DNA from 3 places in the Pseudomonas sp. GW821-FHT01D09 genome. Region 3 is predicted to be linked to each of the others. Evidence: riboswitches for the same ligand, from Rfam matches in the RefSeq annotation. Region 3 holds a riboswitch; each other region holds the start of a gene.
What was found. Region 3 has a riboswitch for cobalamin ahead of cobW (cobalamin biosynthesis protein CobW). Riboswitches for the same ligand answer to the same signal wherever they lie in the genome.
Positions count from the first base shown of each region.

Region 1: it holds a riboswitch for cobalamin, as region 3 does, so the genes downstream of both, AC07W7_RS27000 (TonB-dependent receptor plug domain-containing protein) here and cobW (cobalamin biosynthesis protein CobW) in region 3, are expected to answer to the same signal.
Region 2: it holds a riboswitch for cobalamin, as region 3 does, so the genes downstream of both, cobO (cob(I)yrinic acid a,c-diamide adenosyltransferase) here and cobW (cobalamin biosynthesis protein CobW) in region 3, are expected to answer to the same signal.

Region 1 covers NZ_JBWKWY010000063.1:3,145-6,414, forward strand. The annotation lists gene AC07W7_RS26990 (ATP-binding protein) at 1-281, opposite strand, end outside; gene AC07W7_RS26995 (histidine phosphatase family protein) at 387-935, opposite strand; cobalamin riboswitch at 1,035-1,239, shown strand; gene AC07W7_RS27000 (TonB-dependent receptor plug domain-containing protein) at 1,331-3,270, shown strand, end outside.
Region 2 covers NZ_JBWKWY010000004.1:252,398-255,667, reverse strand. The annotation lists gene AC07W7_RS07010 (cobyrinic acid a,c-diamide synthase CobB) at 1-676, opposite strand, end outside; gene cobO (cob(I)yrinic acid a,c-diamide adenosyltransferase) at 673-1,284, opposite strand; cobalamin riboswitch at 1,364-1,611, opposite strand; partial or broken gene AC07W7_RS07000 (sorbosone dehydrogenase family protein) at 1,727-2,056, shown strand; gene AC07W7_RS06995 (C40 family peptidase) at 2,193-2,732, opposite strand; gene AC07W7_RS06990 (C40 family peptidase) at 2,877-3,270, opposite strand, start outside.
Region 3 covers NZ_JBWKWY010000001.1:404,161-407,430, forward strand. The annotation lists cobalamin riboswitch at 82-287, opposite strand; gene AC07W7_RS01945 (hypothetical protein) at 419-886, opposite strand; cobalamin riboswitch at 1,087-1,286, shown strand; gene cobW (cobalamin biosynthesis protein CobW) at 1,380-2,441, shown strand; gene cobN (cobaltochelatase subunit CobN) at 2,445-3,270, shown strand, end outside.

The sequences.
Region 1 (3,270 bases), on a different contig from region 3:
GGAGAAAAATAGATCACCCCCACTTTTCTCAACTCGGCGGCCGACAATTTGCCGATGCTTTCTTCGTATTGTCCAAACACTGATCGTTGGGGCAATGCACGCATCGAGGAAATCGACGCCGCCATATCGCTTAGTAATGACGTTTTGCCGGAACCGTTATTACCCAGGACCAAACGGACCGTGTCCACATCAAAAAAGCCCTGCCACTTCAAGCTTTCTTGGTTTTCAAACTCAAAGGTGTGCTTGCCGGTTTCCACCGCAATCAGCTTGCTTGCCCTCATAAACGTCCTTGCTCAATCTGCAAAATTTATACGCATTCGATAGGTGCGCGCCGAGACAGCGCCGTATATAAGCGCAAATGATTGCATTTTGCCACTTCATCCGTTCTAGCGGTGGCTGTCCAGGCGCAGGCGCCAGACACTGTTGAAACGCAGCTCAGTAGAAGACAGCGGCTCCACATCGATCAGGTAAAACATACCCATCGGGCATTGCATGGCATTCAGGAGGGCCGCGCGAATCACTGATGGATGTGTCACCGCCACCACATGGCCGGGCTGGTCTTGCAGGGCCTGCATCCACAAGCGTACCCGCACGCAGAGTTGCGCCACCGACTCACCGCCATGGGGAGCGCTGGCGCTGTCTGTGAGCCAGCTTGCCATCTCATCGTCGGTGATGATGCTGACGTCCTGGCCATGCCAACGGCCCACATCCATATCACGCAAGCCGTCATCGACCTTGGCTTGCTCGCCAAACAACATCGCCGTTTGCCGGGTCCGCCGTTCAGGCCCACATAGCAAGCGTGGCGCTTTCTTAAAGCGCCCGGCCAGCATCAAGGGGGTAGGCGGTATTTCCAGGGCTTCGTCGAGGGGGAATTGCCCGCGTTTCTGCGCCCGGGTCGAGCCATGGCAAATCAGCGTCAGGCGGGTGCTCTGCATGGACCTGGATCTCGGGTGAGCCGGTGAAGAACACATCTTACAACGATCGGATCTGCCAGCAGTGCATCGCAATGTTGACCAACGGTTGTGGGAATGTTCAGATGCCGGCCTGTTTCAGGTGCCGCATGCCGCCGTGCATGAGGTGAAACGGGAAACCGGTACGCTCGTTCGAGCAAGTCCGGTGCTGCCCCCGCAACGGTATTCGCGTGACCCCTTCGTTACACCACTGTGGCCAGAACGCCATGGGAAGGTGAAGGGTTCGATACGCGAGAGCCCGGAGACCGGCCTGGAATTTCTGTTTGGCATAATCCTGCGGTGGGCGGGCATGGGCCGGTGTCGGTGTGTGCCCGGTGCCTTCTCCTGCGTGCTTCTGCGAAGATACTTTCGAGAAGACTATGATTTTCCAACGTTCCTCTACCTCTGGCCCGACCCTGCTCCTGGGGTGCCTGTTCAGCCCGCTGCTGCTCGCCGATGACGCGGCCCTGGTGCTCCATCCGCAGACCGTTTCGGCGCCGTCGGTGGAATCCACCACCGTGGCCGAGATGGCCCAATACGGCAGCAAAGTGGCGATTGTCACCCGCGAACAGATTGAACGCGCCGGCCCCAGCGCCGATATCACGCGGGCGATGCAGATGTTTATCCCCGGTTTCTATGTCGCGCCCAAAAACGGCCCGTTCGACTACGGCACCTACTCCCTGCTGGGCGGGCGCAATGACGACACCCTGATCCTGCTCGACGGCGTACGCCTGAACAACCGCCTGTACGGTGGCCTGTACCTGGACACCCTGCCGGCCAACGCCGTGGAGCGCATCGAAGTGCTCAAGGGTGGCCAGAGCCTGTTGTTCGGGACCCAGGCGGTGGCGGGCGTAATCAATATCGTCACGCGCAGCCCGCAGACCCGCGAGGTGTCCGGCGAAACCAACCTGGGCGTCGATACCTTTGGCGGCACCACCGGCGATGCCCGGGCCGAGCGGGTTTTCACTAACGGCCTGGGCGACCTGGGCCTGCTGGCCTATGTCAGCCATAACGTGTCCGAGGGCTACCAGCCGTTTCGCAACCGCGACATGAGCCATGTCAGCGACAAGAAACGTTCCTACGAAGTCACCACCCTCGGCGCCAAGGCCATCCAGTCTATTGGCGATGACTCGCGCCTGGAGCTGTTCTACCAGTACTCCGACGCCAACCTGGACTTCGCCGGCGCCACCAACAACCGCAAGACCACCAACGACCGCGTGCAACAGATCGCCACGGCGACCTTCGAGCAACGCCTCAACGAGCGGCTGAGTTACTTCGTCAAGGGCCATATCAACGATTGGGATACGCGCTATTCACGGGTCAACAACACCGCCGACGGCGGCACCCTGGTACGCAACCACAATGACTACTGGGGTTTTACCGACTGGGGCGTGCAGGCCGAAGGCAAGGCTGAGCTTGAAGGCGGGCATGTGCTGGTGTTCGGCTCCGACAACCAGTGGTTCAAGGGCCAGGACGATGTGCTGGTCATCGACAACAACCAGGCCGAGGCCCACGCCCTGTACAGCCAACTGCGCCCGCAGATCGACGCCCTGCCCGACTGGCACCCGAGTATCGGCGTGCGCCACGAAACCATGAGCGGCGGCGACAGTGCCACGGTCGGCATGCTCACCTCGCTCTATGACCTCAACGCCAACTGGGCCCTGCGCGGCCAGTACGGCACCGCCTACAAGCTGCCGAATGCCGAGCAACTGTTTGTCAATGAGCCCGGCGACGAACTCGGCAACCGCAACCTCAAGCCGGAAAAAAGCCGCAACGCCGAGCTGGGCCTGGACTACAAGGGCCTGCTGGCCGACCGTGAGTTCAGTGCCAGCCTGACCCTGTTCAAGCGCACGATCACCGACCTGATCACCCTCGACGATATCCAGTGGGTCAACGGCCAGGGGCAGATCCAGATGCGCGGCTTCGAGGCCGACGCCAAGTGGGCGCTCAACGACCAGTGGAGCCTGCAGGCGGACATGACCCGCAACCTGACCGAGTCGCGCGCCGGCGTCACGATCAATGATGTGCCCAGTTTCTTCGCCCGTTCGCGGGTGGGTTTCGAGTCGCAGAACCGCCTGTGGGGCGCCGGCGCGGCCATCCGTTATATCCACGATGTGACCAGCTCGAAACGCATCGAGTACGGTCACTACTCGGTCGTAGACGCCGACGCCTACCGCTACCTCGACCACGCCCATCAACACCGCGTGAGCCTGCTGGTAGAAAACCTGTTCGACCGCGACTACGTCACCAGCCGCTCCAGCAATGTCGACAACCTGGGCCGCCCCTTCACCTCTGAGGTGCGTTACACGTATCGCTTCTG
Region 2 (3,270 bases), on a different contig from region 3:
CGGCGAATGCCACCGACGGTGGCAGCGCTACCTCGCAACTGCTGGCCAGGGCGGCAGCGGCGGCATCCAGGCGCAGGTCCAGGTCATTCAACTCGCTGGCCTGCACCAGGCCCAGGTGGCGGCTGGGTAACTCAATGCCGGTTTCCCGGGACAGTGCGCCGTACCAGCGCAGGCCTTCGGTCAGGCTGCCTTCGAGCAACTGCGCATGGCGCACGGTGCCGACGCGGTTGGCCAGGACCCCGGCGAACGGCAGGTCCGCCTGGTAACGCGCCAGCCCCAGCGCCAGGGCGCCGAAGGTCTGGGCCATGGCGGTGCCGTCGATCACCGCCAGCACGGGCACGCCAAAATGGCGGGCCAGATCGGCGCTGGAGGGGGTGCCGTCGAACAGGCCCATCACGCCCTCGATCAGGATCAGGTCCGCCTCCCCCGCGGCTTCCCACAACAGGCGGCGACTTTCCTGCTCGCCGACCATCCACATGTCCAATTGATAGACCGGCGCGCCACTGGCGCGCTCATGGATCATCGGGTCGAGAAAGTCCGGGCCGCACTTGAACACCCGGACCTTGCGCCCCAGGTTGCGGTGCAAGCGGGCCAGGGCGGCGGTGACGGTGGTCTTGCCCTGGCCCGACGCCGGCGCGGCGATCAGCACGGCAGGGCAATGGCGCGGCGGGTTCAAAGTTCGATGCCTTTCTGTGCCTTGATACCGGCCTGGAACGCGTGCTTGAGCATGCCCATTTCGGTGACGGTGTCGGCCATTTCCATCAGCTCCGGCTTGGCGCCACGCCCGGTGACCAGCACGTGCTGCATCGGTGGGCGGGCTTGCAGGTCGCCAAGCACCTGGTCCAGGTCAAGATAGCCGTGCTTGAGCGCGATGTTCAGCTCATCGAGCACCACCAGGCCGATGGACGGGTCCTGCAACATTTCCCGGGAGACTTGCCAGGCCGCTTCGGCGGCGGCGATATCGCGCTGGCGGTCCTGGGTTTCCCAGGTGAAGCCCTCGCCCATCACATGAAAGCGTACCTGCTCGGGGAAGCGCCGGAAGAACAGCTCCTCACCGGTGCTGTTACGGCCCTTGATAAATTGCACGACGCCGCATTGCATACCGTGCCCCATGGCCCGGGCCAGCATGCCAAATGCCGAGCTACTCTTGCCTTTGCCATTGCCGGTCAATACCAGCAGCAAACCGCACTCATTCGGTGAATTGGCAATGCGCTCGTCAATCACCGCTTTTTTGCGCAGCATGCGCGCCAGGTGGCGTTCGTCACGATCAGGGGAATCAGTCATGGCAGCTCTCCGTTGGGGCTGGACAAAAACGGCGGGCAGGAAAAGACAACAACATGAAGCCAAGCATCGCCCACCGTGATGCTGTTGGATGGATCAGGCCGGTCTCCGGGCTCATGAGGGGTGCCCTGTTGACCAGGGCAAACCGACGATGCACCTTCCCATATCGCGGGCGATACAGTGGCAAAAGCAGCGTCTTGACTCATTTACCGTTGCGGGGGCAGCGCCGGGATCGTGGCCGCACTGTAGAAAAGTGCGCGCACTCACCGGCTTCCCTGTTTCACTCGGTCGACGCGTACGTCACAGAGCACCTGAAACAAGCGGCGAAGGTTAGTGGGTTGGGGGTACAGCGTCAATTAAAGCCGGCCATACACTTGAACCATCGCCACGCGCCAGGCCTCTATGGCTACAGGCTTTGAGGATAAAAACATGCACAAGGCCCGATGCGCCGGACTATACCGTGGGGCCGCACACCGCATCGCTGGGCCTGACCTTCGCTGAAGGCAACACGCTGCCGGCGCAATTTGCCCAGGGGGCGTTTATTGGCCAGCACGGCTCGTGGAATCGCAAGCCACACAGTGGTTACAAGGTGATCTTTGTGCCGTTCGAGGGCGGCAAGCCGAAGGGGCAACCGGTGGATGTGCTGACCGGGTTTCTCAACGGTGACCAGAAAGCCATGGGCCGGCCGGTGGGCGTGGTGATCGACCAGCAAGGCGGGTTGCTGGTGGCCGACGATGTGGGGAATAAGGTGTGGCGGGTGTCTTCGGCCCAATAACCGGACCCGACAACACCACAAAACCAATGTGGGAGCGGGCTTGCTCGCGATAGCGGTGGGTCAGTTTGCACATCTGATACCTGATACACCGCTATCGCGAGCAAGCCCGCTCCCACATTTTTGATCGGTACAGGTCTTAGGGGTTACGCGCCAGGTGCTCGGCCGGCAACACGCGCTTGGCACTCAGGTAGGCATTCTGCCAATAGGCCTTGGACAAGGTATCCAGCTTCACCGTACCGCCGGTTTGCGGGGCATGGACAAAGCGCCCTTCCCCCACATAAATGCCGGCATGGCTGACCTGCGAACCGCCGCCCGTGGCGAAGAACAACAGGTCGCCGGTCTGCAGCGCATCTTCACGCACGTCCTGGGCCCGCATCACGATCAGCTCGCGGGTGGTGCGCGGCAGGGAGATGCCAGCGGCATCGCGGTAGACAAAACCAATCAGGCCACTGCAATCAAACCCGGAGTCCGGGGTATTGCCGCCCCAGCGGTAAGGCGTGCCGACCAAGCCCAGGGCGCGAAACAGCACGTCTTCGGCAGCAGGCGAAAAATTCTGGGTGGCGTAGTTGAAGACCGGCTTGGGCTTGGCCGCCACAGGCGCGGGTGCAGGACGGCTGGCGCAGGCACTGAGCAGTGCGGCGCAAACAAGAAGCATTAGGCGGGCCGAGGTCGACATGGGCAGAACAATCCTGATCTGGATGCGGCTTTCACTGCCGAACGCTGAAAACTAGACCGCGCAAGCAAGCTTGCGCGGTCAGGTTCGCAACAATATCTCAGGATTCTAGCGCTTACGCGTCAAACTTCAAGTATCACTTTAACTTTACTTGCGAGCGGTAACGGTAGTCGGGGCCATCGCCAAGGCGCGCTTGGCTTCGATGAAGGTTTTGCTCCAGTAGCTGTCGCCCAGTTTATCGACCCGCACCCCGCCGCTGCGGCGGCTGCTGGAGTGGATGAACTGGTCATCGCCCAGGTAGATACCGGCGTGGCTGACGCGGCCACGGCCATTGGTACTGAAGAAAAGCAGATCGCCGGGCTTGAGGTTGTTTCGTGCGACCAACGGTGCATTCACGTTGATCATTTCGCGGGTGGAGCGCGGTAGGTTCATGCCGGCTTCTTCACGAAACAGGTAACCGATAAAACCACTGCAGTCGAAGCCGGCTTCAGAGGTACCGCCGAAACGGTAGCGGGTCCCGATCAGGGACATGCCGCGCTCA
Region 3 (3,270 bases):
AGTGGCAGGGTGACACGAGCGCATGAAAACCCCGCGAGCCGGGCCCGCAGGGTTCTGAACAGCGCCCGCCCACCGCGGGTTTGTTATCTGATGGTTCGGGCCGGTCTCCGGGCTTGCGAGGGGCTCTTCTAGGGCCTGAAAGCATCGCCTTCCCATGCCAAAAGCACAGTGGCTGTGACGCTTCGCTCGCTTACCGTTGCGGGGGCAGCACCGGAATTGCCATAAGACTATGGCTCACCGGTTTCCCGTTTCACCCAATCAAGGGCACCCGAAACAAGGTGCTTAGGAGAGCATGTGCGAGGGATGGGCGTCAAACACCTTGGGCGCTTGTCGAGGCTCAAGGTGTTTGCTTGATCGCGGTATCGTCAGATATCCCGATGGTTGGTGAGCGTAGGTGCTTGTTTCAACAGGTTGATCCTTAGGATTCATTAAACCTGACTCTGGGTTTGTCAGACGACACTCTGATCATGTAGTTAAGGTTGTCATGGTCAAACCTTTGGTCTTTCAAGCCCCGTCCTTGAGCTTCAGCCCCGACCCCTATATCCAACTGGTTAAGCAAGCGCTCGCGTTTGAGCAGCTCAGTTGCAACTGCTGATGCTTGCTGAGAAAAGGTTCTAGTGCTTGGACGCTGACCGGCGGCTTCTTTTAATTCGTTAAAATTGACGTATTTGTCACCGGCCCCCGCTGCGTACTCCTCAAAGTGCTTTTTTACCTCCTTGATCAGTTGCTTGTTGGTGTAGCGCGAGGGATCGCGTGTTGTACTTGATGCCCTTGGCGTTGCCCGCGTTGTGCGGCCGTTATCTCCGGCATCATCCGCCCTTTGGTTGTGGTCCTGTGTGATCGGCGGCAAGTTGAAGTTGTTGGATGGAAATATTGAAAGTGTCATGACAGATCCTCGGATTTATTGATGAACGTCTTTGAGTAGTGTCGACAGGGCTGCAAATTGATGAATCGATATCTGTGTGGTGTCCACATCAAACGCGTTCCCCGCCGGGGTGTGCAAAGTGATACAGGTTTTTTATCCGAGTGCCGTGGGGTAAATACTTGATCCGGGTTTGCCGACATTGACCCGTCCTCTCGCACTGCGTAGCCTTGCACCTTCGAGGTTCTTCGGCCCCGGTCGAAGCTAAGAAGGGAACGCGGTCCAAGCCGCGGCTGCCCCCGCAACTGTAAAGGGTTTATCTGACTGCCACGCCACTGCCAATACGGTGGGAAGGCGCAGCCAGCGCCAGCCGCAAGGCCGGCAAGCCCCAAGCCAGGAGACCTGCCTCGTCACCGATTTTCCATTTCAACCGGGCGGGGTGATCCGGTGACGAATCCTGCACCTGCGCGCCGTCGCAGGGCCTGTCGTCCCGTATGCCCGCCCCACAGGGCATCCGATGAAAACACTGGCCAAACTCCCCGTTACTATCGTCACCGGCTTCCTCGGCTCGGGCAAAACCACCTTGCTGCGCCATATGCTGGACAACGCCCAGGGCCGCCGCATTGCGGTGATCGTCAACGAGTTCGGTGAGCTGGGTATCGACGGCGAGATCCTCAAGCAGTGCTCCATCGGTTGCACCGAAGAAGAAGCCAGCGGCCGCGTGTATGAACTGGCCAACGGCTGCCTATGCTGCACCGTGCAGGAAGAGTTCTTCCCGGTGATGCGTGAACTGGTGGCGCGCCGTGGCGACCTTGACCATATCCTCATCGAAACCTCTGGCCTGGCCCTGCCTAAGCCGCTGGTCCAGGCCTTCCAGTGGCCGGAAATCCGTAGCGCCTGCACGGTTGATGCGGTGATCACCGTGGTCGACAGCCCGGCCGTGGCCGCTGGCACCTTCGCCGCGTTCCCGGACCAGGTCGACGCCCAGCGTAAGCTGGACCCGAACCTGGACCACGAATCGCCGCTGCACGAACTGTTTGCCGATCAACTGGCCAGCGCCGACCTGGTGATCCTCAATAAAACCGACCTGATCAGCGCCGAAGACCTGGCCCGTGTACGCCTGGAAGTCGCCGAAGAACTGCCGCCCGCGGTGAAAATCGTCGAAGCCAGCAGCGGCCGCCTGCCCCTGGATGTGTTGATTGGCCTGGGCGCCGGTTCCGAGGAGCATATCGACGGGCGCCACAGCCATCACGATCACCACCACGAAGGTGAGGACGATCACGATCACGATGCGTTTGATTCCATCTCCATCGACCTGCCACAGGCTGACGAAGCGCTGCTGCTCGACGCCTTGACCCAGTTGGTGGTGCAGCACGGCATCCTGCGGGTCAAAGGCTTCGCGGCGATCCCGAACAAGCCGATGCGCCTGCTGATCCAGGGCGTGGGCACGCGTTTTGACAAACACTTCGACCGTGCCTGGAGCGCTGACGAAGCACGCATCACGCGCCTGGTGCTGATCGGCCAGGACCTGGACGCAGCAGGCCTCGAAGCGCAATTGCGCGCTGCGCTCAGCGTTTAACCCGTGCATCTGCTCAGGACCCAGCCCGGAGGTTTCGTCTCCGATGACAACATCGCCGACCTTGGGCAAACCCCCGCCGAGCTGGTGATCCTGTGCAGCGGCGATTCGAGTCTGGCGTTGCTGGCCGAAGCGGCGCAGCAACTGCCCGACGACTACCCGAGCCTGCGCCTGGCCAACCCGATGCAGGTGCAGAACCATGCCTCGGTGGACCTGTATGTGGACGAGGTGCTGCGCCACGCCAAGGTCATCCTGATTTCCCTGCACGGCGGCATCGCTTATTGGCGTTATGGTATCCAGCGCCTGGTGGAGCTGGCCGGGCAGGGCGTGCAGTTGATCTTGGTGCCGGGGGACGATCGCCCCGATCCCGAACTCAGCAGCTTGAGCAGCGTCAGCGCCGCAGAGCGCGACCGCCTGTGGCACTTTCTGCGCCAGGGCGGGCTGGGGAATGCGCTGGATTTCTATGCCTGCCTGGCCAGCTGCTACCTGGGCCGCGATTACCCGTGGGCCGAGCCGCAAACCCTGCCGCGCACGGCGATCTATCACCCGCACAAGGCCAATGCGCGCCTCAATGACTGGCAGGCAGACTGGAACGCCGGGTGGCCGGTGGCGGCGGTGCTGTTCTATCGCTCGCACTTGCAGGCGGCCAATACCGCTTTTATCGATGTGTTCTGCCAGCGCTTGCAGGCGGCGGGCCTTAATCCACTGCCAATGGCGGTGGCCAGTTTGAAGGAGCCCGGCTGCCTGACGGTGGTCGAGGACCTGCTGGATGAGGTGCAGGCGGCGGTGATTCTCAACACCACCGGCTTTGCCCAATCCAGCCCCGAAGCGC